One region of the Dactylosporangium thailandense genome, then DNA from elsewhere that is predicted to be linked to it. Evidence: riboswitches for the same ligand, from Rfam matches in the RefSeq annotation. Region 1 holds a riboswitch; each other region holds the start of a gene.

Region 1 (4,207 bases):
TTCCGCTGCACGTCCGGCAAGGCACGGTGCTGAGAGTAGGTCAACAGCAGATCCAGGTAGTCAGCTGTCGAGTACGGCAGCTCCCACTCGTATCGGTGGAACTTCGCAGGCCCGAATCGCCCCGACGAGGTGAGCTCCCGATCGTCCTCGACGATGTCACGAGCGGTCTCCAGACGCAGGCCCGGTGGGGTCGACGGATCGAAGCGCTCGTAGCACTTCTGGATCTCAACGAAGAATGCCTCGGTCCAGGTACCGCCGGCGATGTGGTGGGTTCCCACGGTGGCCAGCAGGCCACCGGGGCGCAAAGCGTCAGCAGACTTCGACACCCGCACCGCGGGGTCGATCCAGTGAAACGCGGTAGCGGAGAACACCACGTCGAACGGTTCACCGGGCAAGGGCCACTCCTCGAACGCCGCCGTAACGACCTCCACCGCGTCGAACGCGGCAAGATTTCGCCGAGCCACAGCCGCCATGTCCGCGCCCAACTCGACAGCCACGATGCGGCAGCCCCGCTCGGCCAGCGGCACGGTCGCCTGCCCGGTGCCACAGCCGATCTCCAGCACCCTTGCCCCAGGCGCTACCCCGGCCGCAGCGAGATCATCAAACATCTGCACTGGATACCGAGGGCGGGCACGGTCATAGCGTGCAGCGTCCTCGTTGAAGGTCTCTCGCAACCTCACGTAGTCATTGATATCGCTCACCAACAGAGAGTACGAGCGCAGCTCCTACGACAGGCACCCAATTCTCGATGCCAGGCACGGCAGGGTGGAGCCGCCCGCCCGCCGATCGTTACTGGAATTCGCAATCACGTGCCAGTACGAGAGCGCACTCGGCTGTCGCCCGGCGTGGCGGCGAAGCTCATCGCCGGCGCCGCGAGTGCCACGGCGCCGGCGATGGCGAGCGCGACCGCCGCCGCGGACGATCGCCGTCCGCGGGCGAGACGCAGTGCTGTCATGTGAAGGCCTCCAACCCGGAGCGCGCCACCCCGGCACGTCGGCCTTCATCTATGTCATGTACTCGGCGCCGGGCTCACTGAGCCCCGGTGAACCTTCGCGGCCGGAAACCTCAATACGAGTAGCCCCGCTGGGAGATCCAGTCGGCCAGCTTCGGGACGCTGACCCAGTAGGTGCCGTCGCCCCGGGGGTTGGCCGGATCGGCGATCTTCACCGTGCTGCCACCGTCCTGGTATCCCACGACGGTGAGGTAGTGCCCGCCTTCGTAGGAGTGGTAGACACCGGCGTTGTCCGTGAGGTGCCCGGCGATGTTGGCGACGACCGCCCGCCCGCTGCTGATGGTGGACACCACGTCGGCCTGCAACTGCTTCGCCTGCGCTGACGTCGCCGGGTAGGCCGGGATCTCCCTGGTCCGGTACACCGTGCGGCCGTCGCCGATCACGCTGTTGAGCACCCGGGTGGTGTCCAGGGCCGAGTTCGTCCCGTTCGTGGTGGTGCCCAGCATCGACGCGGCGCGGTCCTGGGTGATGGCGTGACCCGCCGCCGTCAGCGCGATCCGGGTGGCCGCCGGGCCGCAGTAGTAGAAGTTGGGCTGCAACTGGAAGTCGTAGGCGAGCTCCTTCTCCGCGGGGGCCGCCGGCGTCGACTGCGTCGGCGCCGGAGCGGACGGGTCAGGCACGGCCCGGGCGGCATCAAGCCCGCCCGCCGGCGCACCTACCGCGGCAGCGGGGGCCGACGACGTGTCGGCGGCCTGGCCACACGCGCTGACGGCCGCGGCGGTCACGGCGAGCAGCGCGCCCGAGATCGCGACCGCTCGCACCCGGCGCATGCCTCGGATGCGGCCGGCCTGCTCACGTACGGGTTCAGCATGCATTGCGACTCTCCTCAACACCCCGCGCAGGGGTGATCGATCAGGGTTGAGCATCGGGGGTTGTGCGCGCAGCACGGCGCTCGGGGCAGGCCGCAGGGGCCAGCCACCGCAACACGGCGTGGGCAGCGCGGAGCAACGCGTCCCGGCTCGCCCGCAGCGCACTCGGCGCCGCGCGGCGGCGGTCCGCCCTACGTGTGGTTAGCGCTCGGCCGCCGATGATCGACGCAGACCCGGGCGCGCACGCTCCGGGCGAGATTGGCTGCAGCGGGGGTTGCGGCTGTGCACAGGCGAATCTCCCTTACGCATCCGCTTACCGGGTTAGCTGACGGATTCGGGCGCGAAGGTCGCCCTACCGCGGGCGCTCGGCCCACGGATTCACCCCAGACGTGCGGTGGGTCCCCGGCTCGTGCATGGCACGACTCAGCGGGCCCGTCCCGGCGCCACCTGTTGTGAGCACGAACCGGGGCGAGCGATCAATGACGTTACGCAAGGCCACGGGCCCTGCAAACACCTGCTAGCTGGAAGAGCTGCTCTCCGCGCAACTACGCAACGCGGCGTTGGCCGCACTGTCCGATCAGGACGTGACATGCCGTCAGCCGCCGGCCCACGGACCGTCAGATCCGTGGGCCGGCGGCTGACGGTTGCTCAGTCCAGGGCCAGGGTCAGGGTGTGCTCGGTGGCGGAGCCGGACACGCGGGGTCCTCGCCGCGGGCCGCGCGGCCCGGTGACCCAGCACACGGTCCAGCCCTCGATCAGGTGCTCCAGCCCGCGGGTCACGACCGCCCGCAGCTGCGATCCCGCCCGGGTCACCTCGACGACCACACGCTCCTCGCCGGCCGCGTCGAAGAGCGTGGCGACGCGCCGGTCGCCGTCGGCCATCCCGAAGACCTCGAACACCGGGGCGAGCGCGTCGTCGTAGTCGGGCCGGTCGGTGCGTGCGCCGAGGGCGATCACCGAGCCGGGCCGCACCAGCAGGGGAAGCGACGCGAAGTCGTGCCGCTGCCGGACCCAGCCGGGTCCGCTCACCGTGGTGCCGTCGAGGTAGCTGGTCCACGCCCCGCCGGGCAGGTAGAACTCGACGTCTCCCTCGTCGCTGAAGACCGGCGCGACGAGCAGGTCCGGCCCCAGCATGTACTGCCGATCGAGGAACGACGACGTGCGATCCTGCGGGAACTCGAGCAGCATCGCTCGCATGACCGGTATCCCGCGCCGGTGCGCGTCCACGGCCGCCGCCCACAGATAGGGCATGAGGGCATTCTTGAGCTGCGCGAACTGCCGGGTGACGGTGACCGCCTCCTCGTCGAACGCCCACGGCACCCGGTACGACTCCGAGCCGTGCAGCCGCGAATGCGAGGAGAGCAGCCCGAAGGCCACCCAACGCTTGAAGAGCGCGGCGGACGGCGTGCCCTCGAATCCGCCGATGTCGTGGCTCCAGAAGCCGAAGCCGCCCAGGCCGAGGGAGAGCCCGCCGCGCAACGAGTCGGCCATCGCGGTGTACGTCGACTCGCAGTCGCCGCCCCAGTGCACGGGGAACTGCTGGCTGCCGACGGTGGCGGAGCGGGCGAAGAGCACGGCCTCGCCCTCGCCCCGGTGCCGGCGCACCTCGTCGAAGACCGTCTGGTTGTACAGCAACGGATAGTAGTTGTGCATGAGCTGCGGGTCCGACCCGTCGAACCACACCACGTCCGTGGGGATCCGCTCGCCGAAGTCGGTCTTCACGGCGTCCACCCCGGACTCGAGCAGCGTCCGGATCTTGCCCGCGAACCATTCGCGCGCGGCCGGGTTGGTGAAGTCGACGATGCCCATGCCCGCGACCCACAGGTCCGACTGCCACACGGTGCCGTCCGGGCGGCGCAGCAGGTAGCCGGCCGCGGCGGCCTCCTCGAACACGGGCGAGCGCTGGCCGATGTACGGGTTGATCCAGACGCTGCGCCGCAGGCCCCGGTCGCCGAGCCGGCGCAGCATCTTGTCCGGCTCCGGGAACACCCGCCGGTCCCACTCGAAGTCGCACCAGTGCAGGGCACGCATCCAGTAGCAGTCGAAATGGATCACGCTCAGGGGCAGGTCCCGCTGCGCCATGCCCTCGACGAAGTGCGTGACCGTCGCCTCGTCGTAGTCGGTGGTGAACGAGGTCGACAGCCACAGGCCGAACGACCATCGCGGCGGCAGGGCGGGGCGGCCGGTCAGCGCCGTGTACTTGCGCAGGATCTCCGCCGGTGTCGGGCCGTAGATCACCAGGTACTCGAGGTGCGGGCCGGGGGTCGAGAACTGCACCGCGGAGACGATCTCGGACGCCACCTCGAACGAGACCCGCGCCGGCGAGTTGACGAAGACCCCGAAGCCGGCGTCGGTCAGGAAGAAGGGGACCGACTTGTACGCCTGT
Region 2 (4,207 bases), 3.4 Mb from region 1:
ACAAGCCGCGGGCCGGGAAACGGGGTCGCGAGCCGCGAAAACGGGGCTGCGGGCCGGAAACGGGGTCGCGAGCCGCGAAAACGGGGCTGCGGGCCGGAAACGGGGTCGCGAGCCGCGAAAACGGGGCTGCGGGCCGGAAACGGGGTCGCGAGCCGCGAAAACGGGGCTGCGGGCCGGAAACGGGGCCGCGGGCCGCAGGCCGGGGAATCGAGCGCCGCGAGCCGCGAGCCGCGAGCCGTTTCAGGCCCGCTGTGCGACGACGAAGAGGCGAGGGAACGGCAGGATCGTGCCGAAGGGCTCGCGCGGGTACAGCTGCCGCATCTGCTCCTTGACCTCCGCCGTGAACTCCTCGAGGTTGTTCCCGGAGAGGGCGTCGAGGTAGGGCCGCAGGCCGGTGCCCTTGAACCACTCGAAGACCGGGTCCTCGCCGGGCAGCACGTGGTAGTAGGTCGTCTCCCACGCGTCCACGGTGAGGCCGGCCGCGGAGAGGAGCCGCACGTAGTTGGCCGCGCTCAGCACCGGCGACGCCGAGCGCGGACCCGTGGTGCCCGAGGCGCCCGCCAGCAGCGGTGCCCAGCGCTCCTGTGCCGCCACCGCGACCATGCCCGGGTCGAAGGAGAGCGGCACCTGGAAGGCGAGCGTGCCGCCGTCGTCGAGCGCCGCCGCCCACAGCGGCAGCAGCGTCTCGTGGTCGCCGACCCACTGCAGCGAGGCGTTGGCCACGATGACGTCGAGGGAGCCGCGCTGGGGCCGCCACTCGCCCGCGTCGGCGAGCTGGAAGGTCAGCTGGGCGGTTCGGTGCTCCGCGGCCGCCGCGATCATCGCCGGCGAGGAGTCGAGGCCCAGGATTGCCGCGTCCGGCCAGCGGGAGGCGAGGGTGGCGGTCATCGTGCCGGGGCCGCAGCCGAGGTCGACGACGGCGACCGCGGACGTGGTGGGGATGCGCGCCACGAGCTCGCGGAACGGGCGGGCGCGCTCGTCGGCGAAGCGCTCGTACTGCTGCGGATCCCAGGTCGCCATGCCCCAATGATGAAGGGCCGCCCTTCGATGGGAAGAGCGGCCCTTCGAACAAGCGACGAACTAGACCTTCGGCCGCCCGTACCCGTAGATGCTGTCGACGCCGATCGGCGCCTCCTTCACCACGTCGCCCGTGTGCGGGGCGTGCACGATGGTGCCGGGCTTGACGTAGATGCCGACGTGGCCGAGCCCGTTGTAGAACACGAGGTCGCCGGGCAGCAGCTGGGAGCTGCTGATGTGGGCCACCTTGCTCCACTGGCTGGCCGCGTTGTGCGGCAGGCTCACGCCCGCGGCGCCCCACGCGCCCATGGTCAGGCCGGAGCAGTCCCAGCTGTTCGGACCGGCGGCGCCCCACTTGTAGGGCTCGCCGAGCTGTGCGTAGGCGAAGTTGACGACCTTCTGCCGGGTCGCGTCGTCGACGACGGGCGCCTTGGCGTTGGTCGTGCCGGGCGAGCTCACCTTGGTACTGCCGGCGTTCTTGGCCTTCTTCTGCAGGTCCTCGAGCTTCTTGACGTCGCCCTCGATCTGCTTGCGCTGGTTTTCGAGATCGGCCTTCTGCGTGTTCTGGGCCGCGATCGTCTCGTCCAGCTTGGCCTTGTCGTTCTTGTAGTCCTCGATGCTCTTCTGCTGCTGGTGCGTGATCTGCTGGAGCATCGAGAGCTGGTCCATCAGCGAGCCCGACGACGTCGCGTTGAGCACGATGTTGAGGTTGCGCATGTTGCCGTTGGTCTTGAACGCGGCGATCGCGATCTCCTGGACGGCGCCGTTGGTCGCCGCCACGCTGTCCTCGAGCGTCTTCGCCTTGCTCTGGGAGTCGGCCAGGTCGATGTTGATTTTGTTCCAGGCCTCGACCGTGGCCTCGAGGTCCTTGTTCGACTTGTCGAGCTGAGCCTCGATGTCGGCGAGCGACGGATCCGCGTGCGCGACCGTCGCGGGTGCGAGCACGGTGAGTGAGACGAACCCGATCAGCAGAGTCCGCAGCACCGACCGGCGGGCACGATGTCCAGTGGACAAGGAAAGACCCTTCTGCACCGACACCGCCTACCGGGTTAGCTGACGGGTTCGGGCGGGAAGAGATAGCGCCCTACCGCAGCGTTGCGGATTCACCCCGAGAAGCGCGGGTCCCCGGTTCGCCGCGCGCGCCCGGGGGTGGGTGCGCGCGATGTCGATTCGGCGGCGCTTGCCCGGCGCCGTCCGGGTTGGACGGCGGACTGCCGAGCAGGCCAGAGCCTAACTTAACGTGATCATCTCGCGGGCGAAAGGCGTGCGTCCCGCTCGATATCTATTACCCCAAAAGTCCGTATTACTGCCGGTTGGCCGCCCGTGCCAGACCGTGACATCGGTGCCGGACGGTTACAGATTCGGGGCTTGATTCCTACGCGGAAGCGGGTTAAATACTCCTAACTTCTTACACCGCCGGTGCAAATAGTTCGGGGGTCCGCACGTGCTACGGGTCCAGAACCTCGAGGTCGTCTACGACGATGTGATGCTGGTGTTGCGGGGCGTGGGCCTCGCCGTCCCGGAGGGCCGGATCGTCGCCCTCCTCGGCGCGAACGGCGCCGGCAAGACCACGCTGCTGCGGGCGCTCTCCGGCCTGCTGGGCGTGCACGACGGGGCCGTGACGCGCGGCTCCGTCACCCTGGGCGACACTCCCGTCCACCGCCTGCGCCCCGCCGCGGTCGTGCGGCGCGGGATCAGTCAGGTGATGGAGGGCCGGCGCACCTTCGCCGAGCTCACCGTCGAGGAGAACCTGCGGCTGGGCGCCCATACCCGCCGCCGCGGCGCGGCCGAGGCGATGGAGCGCATGTACGCGCTCTTCCCGGTGCTCAAGCAGCGGCGCGCGGCGGTGGCCGGCTACCTCTCGGGCGGCGAGCAGCAGATGCTGGCGATGGGCCGGGCGCTCATGTCCGACCCGAAGTACCTGCTGCTGGACGAGCCGAGCCTGGGCCTGGCCCCGCGCATGGTCGAGCAGGTGCGGGACCTGATCGTGGAGATCAACCGGGCCGGCACCGCCGTGCTGCTGGTCGAGCAGAACGCGACCATGGCGCTCTCCGTCGCCGAGCACGGATACGTGCTGGAGAACGGCAAGGTCGTGCTCGACAAGCCCGCCGCCGAGCTGCTCGCCGACGACGACATCCGCGAGTTCTACCTGGGATCGCACGCCGCCCACTCGTTCCGCGAGGTCAAGCACTACAAGCGGCGGAAGCGGTGGTTGTCGTGAGCGATGTGCTGACCTTCAAGGACGTGCAGCTGAGCTTCGCGGGCGTCAAGGCGATCAACGGGGTCGACTTCAGCGTCGGCGCCGACGAGCTCTTCGCGGTGATCGGCCCCAACGGCGCCGGCAAGACGTCCATCTTCAACGTGATCTCCGGGGTGTACCGCCCGCAACACGGCCGGGTCCTGCTCGGCGACACCGACATCACCGGCGCGCGCCCCGACCGCGTCGCCCGGCTCGGCGTCGCCCGCACGTTCCAGAACGTCGAGCTGTTCCGCCAGCTCACGGTCGTGGAGAACCTGATGCTCGGCCGGCACCACCACATGCGCTACGGCACCCTCGCCGCCGTCGCCTGGCTCGGCCGCGCCCGCCGCGAGGAGCTGGCCAACCGGGCCCGGGTCGAGGAGATCGTCGACTTCCTCGAGCTCGCGCCGTGGCGCCGGATGCCGGTGGGGCTGCTGCCGTACGGCGTGCAGAAGCGGGTGGAGCTGGGCCGCGCGCTCGCCATGGAGCCGCGGCTGCTGCTGCTCGACGAGCCGGTCGCCGGCATGAATCTCGAGGAGACCGAGGACATGGCGCGGTACATCCTCGACATCCGCGACGAGCTGGGCATCCCGATGATCCTCGTCGAGCACGACATGGGCCTGGTCATGGACCTCGCCGACCGGGTGCTGGTGGTCGACTTCGGCGTCCCGGTCGCGTGCGGCACGCCGAAAGAGGTCCAGCAGCACCCCGACGTGATCCGGGCGTACCTGGGGGAGGGGGTATGACCATCGCCGAGCTGGTGCGCGATCGGGCGCGGCGGACCCCGGACGCGGTCGCGCTGCGGGAGAAGCACCGCGGCATCTGGCGCGAGATCACCTGGCGGCAGTACTGGGACACGGCCCGGTCGGTCGCGCACGCCCTGCGCGGGCTGGGCGTGGAGCCGGGCGACCGGGTCGCGATCCTGTCCGAGAACCGGCCCGAGTGGCTCTT
Region 3 (4,207 bases), 6.2 Mb from region 1:
CATCGTGGACGCCGTCGTCGACGGGACCGGGTTCGCCGTCGCCGTGGTCAACTACCTGCACCCGGAGGGCGAGTACGAGGCGATCGCGCTGGCCGGCTCGGAGGAGGCGCGCGCGACGCTGCTCGGGACGCGGTACCCGGCGGCGGAGCTCGACGAGTACCTCGGGCGCACGGAGGCGTGGGGGCAGCTGCGGTACCTCCCGCACGAGCGGCACAGCGATCACATCCACTCCTGGGTGCCCGACGCCGTGCCCGGCTGCGAGGACGTGCCCGAGGCGGAGCGCTGGCACCCGCTCGACGCCCTGTTCGCCCCGCTGCGGGCGCCCGACGGCGAGCTGGTCGGCATCCTCGGCGTCGACCTGCCCACCGACGGCCGCCGGCCCGGGCCGCTGCAGCGTGAGCTGCTGGAGATGCTCGCCGCGCAGGCCGGCATCGCGATCAACAACGCCAATCTGGTCGAGGCCCTGCAGCGGGAGCGCCGTCACCTCGCCGCCAGTGAGGAGGCCTTCCGGCTGGCCTTCACGGGTGCTGGTACGGGCATGTGCATGCTCGGCCTCGCCGGCGCCACCCAGGCCCGGATGACCCGCGTCAACCCCGCCCTGTGCGAGCTGCTCGGCCGCACCGAGGCGGAGCTGCTCGAGCTGCGCATCGCCGACCTCATGCACCCGGACGACCTCGACCTGGCCCGGCTCGCCTTCGCCGCCGCGACCACGGGCAAGGGCACCCAGGTGCGCGACTACGAGATCCGCTGCGTGCGCGGCGACGGCACGGTGATCTGGGTCGCCGCGACGCTGTCCATCGTGGCCGGGCCGCCCGCCTTCGGCATCCTGCAGGTCCAGGACATCACCGAGCGCAAGGCGGCCGAGGCCGACCTGGTGCGCCGGGCGTCCCGGGACCCGCTCACGGGCCTGGCCAACCGCGACGCGCTGGCCGCACCGCTCGCCGCCGCGGTCCGCCGGGCCCGGTCCGGACACGGTGTCGGGGCGCTGCTCTTCTGCGACCTCGACGACTTCAAGACGGTCAACGACACGCTCGGTCACGACGCCGGGGACGCGGTGCTCGTCGCCGTGGCCCAGCGGCTGTGCGCGCTCGTCCGGCCCGGCGACACCGTGGCCCGCCTCGGCGGCGACGAGTTCGTGGTGCTCGCCACCGACCTGCCCGGCACCGACGCGGCCGGCCTGGCCGCGCTCGTCGACCGGGTCGAGCGGGCCGTCTCGGCGCCGGTGGTGCACGACGGGCACGTGTTGCGGGTGCGGGTCAGCGTCGGGGCGGCCGTGATCGATGACACGGTGCTCGATGCCGGGGCCGCCCTGCGCCTGGCGGATCGGGCGATGTACCAGGTCAAGGGCGCTCGGCACGGGCGCGGGATGACCGATCGTGTGACAGCGCACGGTGAGCGTTCCGGTGCGCCGGGTGGGATCCCGTTGCTGTGGCTGGCCGAGTCCTGAAGTCCCCGTTACTGTCGGGTGGTCTGCCACGGGCGACGCGCTCCGAAATGCGGGGCCACCGGGCGGGCGCCGTCGAGTCGCGACGCTCACTTCGGCGTCGTGAGCCGGGGACCCATCGCAGTCCTTGGGGTGTATCCGTGACCGAGTCACGGTAGGGCGAATCCTCCCGTCCGAACCCGTCAGCTAACCCGGTAGGCGGCACCGGAAGGAGACCTTCTCGTGTTCGTCGACGCCCTGTGTCGTCTTTCCCTCGGACGGGTGATCGCCAGGACCTGACCTGGCCCGTGTCCACCCGCTGACCGTTCGTCTCGCCGCCGCGCGATCCCTTTCGCACCACGGGATCGTGCCGATGGCGCGCGCCCGCATCCGTCTGAGGAATGATCTTGCTGAAACCTTTACCGCGCCAATTCCAGGCGCGTCATCGCCGATCACTGCTGACCGTCAAGCCCGTGGCCGTGTCCGCGGTCGTCCTGTCCGCCACCCTGCTCGCGTCCGGCTCGGCCGGCCACTCCGCCTCCGCCGGCGCGCCACGCCCGCCGGTCGCCGCGCCCGCCGCGCCCGCGCCGCTGTACACCGAGGACGCCTCGCTCGTGCTGTCCCAGCTCGACGGGCAGGCCGCACTCTCCGACGCGCCCGCGCCGGTCCCCCCGCCCCCGCCCGCCCTGCCGCGGCCGGTCGCCGGGCTGAACCAGACCCAGATGAACAACGCGGCCGCGATCGTCCGGCAGGGCCGCGCCCAGGGCGTGCCCGAGAAGGGGCTCGTCGTGGCGGTCGCCACCGCGATGCAGGAGAGCGACCTCTACAACGTCGCCAGCCCGGCCGTCCCGTCCTCGATGAAGCTGCCGCACGACGCCGTCTCGACCGACCACGACTCGGTCGGGCTGTTCCAGCAGCGCGCGAGCCAGGGTTGGGGCAGCGTGCCCGAGCTCATGGACCCGGCGCACTCGGCCGCGCTGTTCTACTCGGCGCTCGCCCGGGTGTCGGGCTGGCAGAGCATGAGCGTCACGGCCGCGGCCCAGGCGGTGCAGCGCTCCGCGTACCCGGGGGCGTACCAGAAGCACGCCGGCCGGGCCGCGGAGGTCGTCGCCGCGATCGCCTGAGTCGCTCAGCGAACGGGATCGATGGTCCACTCGTCCTCGTGGTCGGCCAGGTGTACCGTGCCGACGGTTCCGCCCGGCGTCAACGTGACCTCGATGCCGGGCCGGGGCCGGCCCTCGGGCGGCGGCACGTACGCGTAGCGGTTGAGGACCAGCACCGTGGCCCACCGCTGCCGGGTGCGGTCGAAGACCCGGTCCATGCCGATCAGCGCCACGCCGGCCGGCGTGTCCGTGACGTATCCCGGCACGGGCACCGGCCGGCGCGCGTTCGTGGCGAGCTGTTCGGCGACGTGGCGCCACACGGCCCGGTCCTGCGCCGCCGAGCCGGGCGTGATCCCCTCCACGCTGGCGTACGCGTCCGGCGCCCACTGCCACAGCAGCCCGCTGCGCTCGGGGTGGGCCTGTTCGCTGTACCACTGCGCCGGACGCCCGCCGAGGGAGTCCGCGGGGTCGAGGAGCATCGCCGGCTCGTCCGCCTTCGTGGCCGGGTCGAGGAAGCGCGGCACGAACCCGGGCGCGTAGAGCGAGATCGTGAAGTCGGTGGTCGCGGGCTGGTCGGCGTACCGCTCGGACTGCCGCGCCGCCCACAGCGACGGGCTCGGGCCGGCCGCGACCCCGTCCGGCAACCAGCCCGGCCGCAGCCGCAGGACCAGCACCGGATCGAACCCGCCGACCCCGGCCCGGGTCGCGCCCGATGCGTCCGCCGCCCCGGGCACCGGCCCGCCCTCGGGCCGCCCCGGCAGCGTGACCGCCACCCCGGCGACCAGGGCGAGCACCGCAGCGGCCACCGCCCCGCCCGCGGCCGCGGCCCGCCGCCGGCGCCGCCGCCCCTCGGTCACCACCCGCCCCAGGTCGACGCGCGAGGCCGGGGCCTCGTCGCCGTCGCGCATGAGGACCCGCAGGCCCTCCTCCCAGTCGTTCACCGTGCCCTCCCCGCGTGCTCGGTGGTGTCCTCAAGCAGCCGCCGCATCGTGGCGAGCGCCGCCGAGGTCTGACTCTTGACCGTGCCGGGCGCGCAGCGCATGGCCAGTGCCGTCTGCTCGACGGACATGTCATAGAAGAACCGCAGCACCAGTACCGCCCGCTGCCGGTCGGGCAGCCGCGCCATCGCCTGCCGCAGCTCGAGCCCGGCGGGGATGCCCTGCAGCGCGACGTCCTCGGCGGGCCGCTCCGGCACCCGGTCCACGAGCGACACGCGCGCGGACCAGCCGCGCCGCCGCTCGTCGATGAACCGGTGCACCAGGACCGTGCGCACGTACGCGTCGACGTTCTCGGCCCGCCGGACCCGCCGCCAGCGCACGTAGACGTCGGTCAGCGCGCGCTGCACGATGTCGTCGCCGCGCGTCCAGTCGCCGCAGAGCAGGTACGCCGCCCGCCGCAGCCCGGGCAGCCGCGCCCGCACGAACTCGTGAAACTCTTGCTCGACGGCATTCGCCATGGTCGCTGCCTCCCCGCTTCACCCCCTTAGGCGTACGCGGGCCTCACCCCGGTTCGCCGGAGCCGAAGATTGCGCGTGCCAGGTGTTTCGTTACGGCGGGCCGACGAGTCTCAGCAGGCAGCGGCGGTTGCGCTCAGCGTGGAGCGGCGGTTGCGCTCAGCGCGGAGTAGCGGCCTGCGCTCAGCGTGGAGTGACGGTTGCGCTCAGCGTGGAGTGGCGGGTTGC
Region 4 (4,207 bases), 4.5 Mb from region 1:
CTTGTCCCGCCGCCGGACCAGCGCCCGGAGCCGGTCGAGCGTCCCGGGGCCGGCGGCGGCGACGGTCCGCAGGGCGCGGGCCGCGACCACGGCGGCGTCGTCGTCGCCGAGGTGGCGGGTCAGGGCCGCGACCGCGGTGTCCGTGTCGGCGTCGACGGTCCAGGCGGCGAGGGTGGCCGCCACCGCGCCGCGGGCACCGGGCCCGGCGGCCCAGCGTCGCAGGACCGGCAGGACGAGCCCGGCCGCCGCCGGGTCGGCGGCGCCGAGCCGGCCGAGCGCCTCGGCGTTGGCCGCGTCGCGCTCCGCCGCGAGCAGCACCGGCAGCGCCTCGCGGGCGGCCGCCGGGCCGATCGCGCGCAGGGCGGCGACGAGCCCGTCGCGGTGGCGGGGCGGCAGCGGGCCGTCCAGGCGGGCCGCGACGGCCGGGGCGAGCGGGGCGGCGACGGGGCCGAGCCCGGCGATCGCCCAGCCGGCGTCGCTGGGCAGCGGCTCCTGCTCGAGCACCCAGGCGAGCATCGGCACCGCGCGGGGGTCGCCGAGCCGGGCGAGCGAGGCGAGGAGGCGCCCGACGGTGGGCGGCTCGGTCGGCCACTCGACGATCCAGGGCGGCACGGCGCGGCGCTCGGTGCTGTGGGGCGCGCGGCGCTCGGCGGACCCGAGCACCTCGGCGAGCGTGCCGGCGACCGGCGCGGCGAAGCGGCCGAGGTCCGCCAGGATGCCCGCGGCCCGCGGCCCGGCCACCGGCTCCCCCGTCAGGGCGAGGTCCGCGATGCGCCGCAGGATGTGGGTGTACTGCCCGCGCCAGCCGTGCACCAGGTTGCTCGCGGGATAGAGCGCGTCGAGCCGCCACTCGGCATCGGCCGAGCGCAGGCCGGCGAGGAGCACCGTGATCCGGCTGTCCACCCGGTCGCCGTAGGCGTCGCTGACCGCGCGCACGAGCGCGTCCATCTGCGGGTGCCCGCGCCCGGCGCCGAGGTGCTCGCGCAGCTCGCGGACCGTGCCGATGAGCGTGCCGGTCCGGAAGCCGGCCGGGGTCGCGGGCGCGGGCGGCACCGAGTACCCGGCGGCGATGAGCGCGACGGCCGTCTCCGCGGGGGCCGGCACCCCGAGGCGGGCCAGGGCGGCGAGCGCGCCGAGGCGCAGGCCCGCGTCGGGCTCGGCGGTCGTCAGGCCCTCGAGCCAGGCGATCGCGGCCGGGTCGGTGGTGGCGAGCCCGGCGACGGCGGTGACGATCGCCCGGCGCACCAGCGGGTCGGGCTCGGCGTCGGCGTGCCGGCGGAGCAGGTCGACCGTGGCTTCGGGGGCTTCGGCGGAGATCGCGCGCACGAGCGGTACGACTGCCGCCCGCACTTGCGCGTCGGCGTCGTGGAGCAGCGCGAGGAAGCGGGGGCGGTCGGCGGCGAGGGTGGCGTTGGCCGTCCGCGTCCGCCCGGCGAGCGGCTGGTCCCACGTCGCGCCGCCGACGCTCGCCAGCAGCTCGACGGCCGCGGCCCGGCCGGGCAGCCCCGGCGTGGTGGCGATCCGGGTGAGGAACGGCAGCGTCTCGAGGGTGCAGCGGTAGACGTCGCCCTGGTGGTGCACGACCCCGTAGAACTGGTCGAGCGCCACCTCGCGCACGGCCGGGTCGGGGTCGACGAGATCGCGCAGGATCGCCGGGACGCCCGCGGCGGAGCCGTAGGCGTGCCGCAGCCGCTTCCACGCGACGGCATCGAGCCCGGCGAACACGCCAACGTCGCCCATGGGCGGCGATCCTACGACGTGTCCGGCCGGGCTCGGGTCCCGCCTTGTGGGGTTACACGCGGCCGTAGCCGTAGAGCGAGTCGATGTCGATCGGGGCGACCTTCACCACGGTGCGGCTGTTGGGGGCGTGGATGATCTGGTTGTTGCCGATGTAGATGCCCACGTGCCCGAGGCCGTTGTAGAAGACCAGGTCACCGGGGGCGAGCTGGCTCCGCGAGATGTGCTTGACCTTGCCCCACTGCTGCGCGGCGTTGTGCGGCAAGGTGACGCCCGCCGCCTTCCACGCCATCATGGTCAGGCCCGAGCAGTCGAACGTGTCCGGGCCGGCGGCGCCGAAGACGTACTTCTTGCCGAGCTGGGCCCACGCGTAGCTGACCGCCTTGCCCGCCGAGCCGGAGACGGCCGGCGGCGGTCCCGGGTTCGTGGTCGGGTTGGCGGTCTTCACCGGGGTCTTCGCCTTCGCCGCCGCGGCGGCCGCGGCCGCGTCGGCCTTGCGCTGCATCTCGTCGAGCTTGGCGATGTTGCCCTCGATCTGCTTGCGCCGCGCCTCGAGGTCGGCCTTCTGCCGGCTCTGGGCCGCGAGGGTCTCGTTGAGGCGCTGCTTCTCGGCGTCGACGCCGGCCTTGGCCGAGGCGTACTTGGCGAGGTCGGCCTGCTGGTTGCGGGAGATCTGCTGCAGCGTGCCGACGCGGTCGAAGAAGCCGTCCGACGACGTGGCGCCCAGCATCAGTGACCAGGAGCTCAGGTTGCCGCCGGACTTGTAGGCGTTGACGGCGATCTGGTCGGCGGTGGCACGGGCGGCGTCCATGCTCGCCTCGAGCGGCTGGAGGTCGGTCTCGCGCTGCTTGATCGCGGCCTGGGTGGCCTCGAGGTCGCCGTTGATCTTGTTGTAGTCCTCGACGATGTGCTCGAGCTCCGCGTTGCCCTTGTCGATCTGGGCCTGGAGCTCGTCGTGCGTCGGGTCGGCATGTGCAGCACACGCCGGCGCGACCATCGCCGCGACCGCCACTCCGATGAGTAACGAGCGCAGCGCCGTCCGTCGGATGAACACGGCAAGCGTCCTTCTTCGCATCCGCCTACCGGGTTAGCTGACGGGTTCGGGCGAGAAGAAGGTTCGCCCTACCACGACCGTGACGGTCGCGGATTCACCCCTGGGGCTAGCCCCGGGTGGGTCCCCGGCTCACGCGCCGGCGCCTGTTGCCAGGGCCGTCGTGCGACTCGGCGGAGCCTGCCCGGGCCGCCCTTGGTGAGCGGCTGTGACCTGGCAGGCCGCACCAAACGTATCGGCGAGGTGTCGGCGGCGGAACCGCCCTAAGCAACACTTAACGTGGACTCAAAGATCACGTTGCGTCGATGGAATCCGTTATCGCCCGATTGCTCCCGATCGCGTCCCGTCGCACATGGTAGGACGGCGCGACATCGTCGCCGGCTAGCGGTTCCCTCCGGACTGGCGGCTGCTGATGTACGCCTCGATCTCCTCCTCGGTCGGCTCGGCGAAGTACTCGTAGGGCGCGACGGACACCCCCTCGACCACCTGGCGCGGGTCGTCCTCGGCCGCGTCCGGGTCCAGATCGCGCGCCCAGCGCGAGCCCATCGAGAAGACGGCGAAGCCCGGCTCGAACCGGTAGCCGATGTCCGTCTCCTCGTACTCGTAGCCCTTCGCCGCCAGGTCCGCGACCACGTCGTCCATGAACCGGGACGTCAGCTGCACGCCGTCGAAGAACACCTCCTCACCGCCATCGGCGAGCTCGACGAGCTCGACCGTCTCGTCGCCGGTGTAGGTCAGCACGAGCATCGGGCTCGTCTCGTACACGGCCCGGCTGCTCCGGCCGGGATGGACGGGCGGCCCGATCCGGCTCTCGACCACGTCGCGGTGCTCGCCGACCTTCACCAGGGCCACGCCCTCGCCCGGAAGAATCTCCATGCCGCGCATGATGCCACGGCCGCGCGACAGCGTCGCCACCGTCGTCGCGCGGGCCGGCGACACTCCGAAGTGGACACTCGGGCGAGCCCGGCGACCGGCGTGTCCTGTGTAGACAGCGGCGCCGGCGTTCAGGCGAACGGGTGTACCCGGATCGCCCCGCAGCGGATCGGCCGGCGGGCGCGAGCAGCCGAAATGCGCACAGGAAGGCCGGATCCGACCGGCCCGCCTGCGGCCATGAGGCCATGTAGGCCCTTGTTCGTACACGCCGGGCACGAGTAACGTCACGCGCCGTGAGCGCAGTGCAGCGTAACAACGTCAGGCTCCTTGGCCCCGAGGACGCCCCGGCCGTCGTCTTCGCGCACGGCTTCGGCTGCGATCAGAACATGTGGCGGTTCGTCGCGCCGCGGTTCGCCGGCGATCATCGCGTCGTGCTGTTCGATCACGTCGGGGCCGGGAACTCCGACCTCGGCGCCTACGACGCCCGGCGGTATGCGTCGCTCGGCGCCTACGCCGACGACTTGCTCGAGATTCTCCGCGAGCTCG

Evidence for each region. Region 1 has a riboswitch for cyclic di-AMP ahead of AC6JBM_RS22375 (C39 family peptidase). Riboswitches for the same ligand answer to the same signal wherever they lie in the genome.
Region 2: linked by a shared signal. The riboswitch ahead of AC6JBM_RS38040 (NlpC/P60 family protein) and the one ahead of AC6JBM_RS22375 (C39 family peptidase) in region 1 are both predicted to bind cyclic di-AMP.
Region 3: linked by a shared signal. The riboswitch ahead of AC6JBM_RS50980 (hypothetical protein) and the one ahead of AC6JBM_RS22375 (C39 family peptidase) in region 1 are both predicted to bind cyclic di-AMP.
Region 4: linked by a shared signal. The riboswitch ahead of AC6JBM_RS02590 (C40 family peptidase) and the one ahead of AC6JBM_RS22375 (C39 family peptidase) in region 1 are both predicted to bind cyclic di-AMP.

The regions. Positions count from the first base shown of each region.
Region 1 is NZ_AP029195.1:5,159,539-5,163,745, forward strand. It holds gene AC6JBM_RS22370 (class I SAM-dependent methyltransferase) at 1-701, opposite strand, end outside; gene AC6JBM_RS22375 (C39 family peptidase) at 1,066-1,827, opposite strand; cyclic di-AMP (ydaO/yuaA leader) riboswitch at 2,117-2,260, opposite strand; gene yicI (alpha-xylosidase) at 2,470-4,207, opposite strand, start outside.
Region 2 is NZ_AP029195.1:8,549,859-8,554,065, reverse strand. It holds gene AC6JBM_RS38045 (methyltransferase domain-containing protein) at 241-1,020, opposite strand; gene AC6JBM_RS38040 (NlpC/P60 family protein) at 1,081-2,001, opposite strand; cyclic di-AMP (ydaO/yuaA leader) riboswitch at 2,042-2,203, opposite strand; gene AC6JBM_RS38035 (ABC transporter ATP-binding protein) at 2,504-3,238, shown strand; gene AC6JBM_RS38030 (ABC transporter ATP-binding protein) at 3,235-4,002, shown strand; gene AC6JBM_RS38025 (AMP-dependent synthetase/ligase) at 3,999-4,207, shown strand, end outside.
Region 3 is NZ_AP029195.1:11,350,618-11,354,824, forward strand. It holds gene AC6JBM_RS50975 (sensor domain-containing protein) at 1-1,447, shown strand, start outside; cyclic di-AMP (ydaO/yuaA leader) riboswitch at 1,521-1,660, shown strand; gene AC6JBM_RS50980 (hypothetical protein) at 1,897-2,547, shown strand; gene AC6JBM_RS50985 (hypothetical protein) at 2,553-3,467, opposite strand; gene AC6JBM_RS50990 (SigE family RNA polymerase sigma factor) at 3,464-3,982, opposite strand.
Region 4 is NZ_AP029195.1:617,960-622,166, reverse strand. It holds gene AC6JBM_RS02595 (HEAT repeat domain-containing protein) at 1-1,740, opposite strand, end outside; gene AC6JBM_RS02590 (C40 family peptidase) at 1,793-2,791, opposite strand; cyclic di-AMP (ydaO/yuaA leader) riboswitch at 2,799-2,943, opposite strand; gene AC6JBM_RS02585 (hypothetical protein) at 3,170-3,664, opposite strand; gene AC6JBM_RS02580 (alpha/beta fold hydrolase) at 3,955-4,207, shown strand, end outside.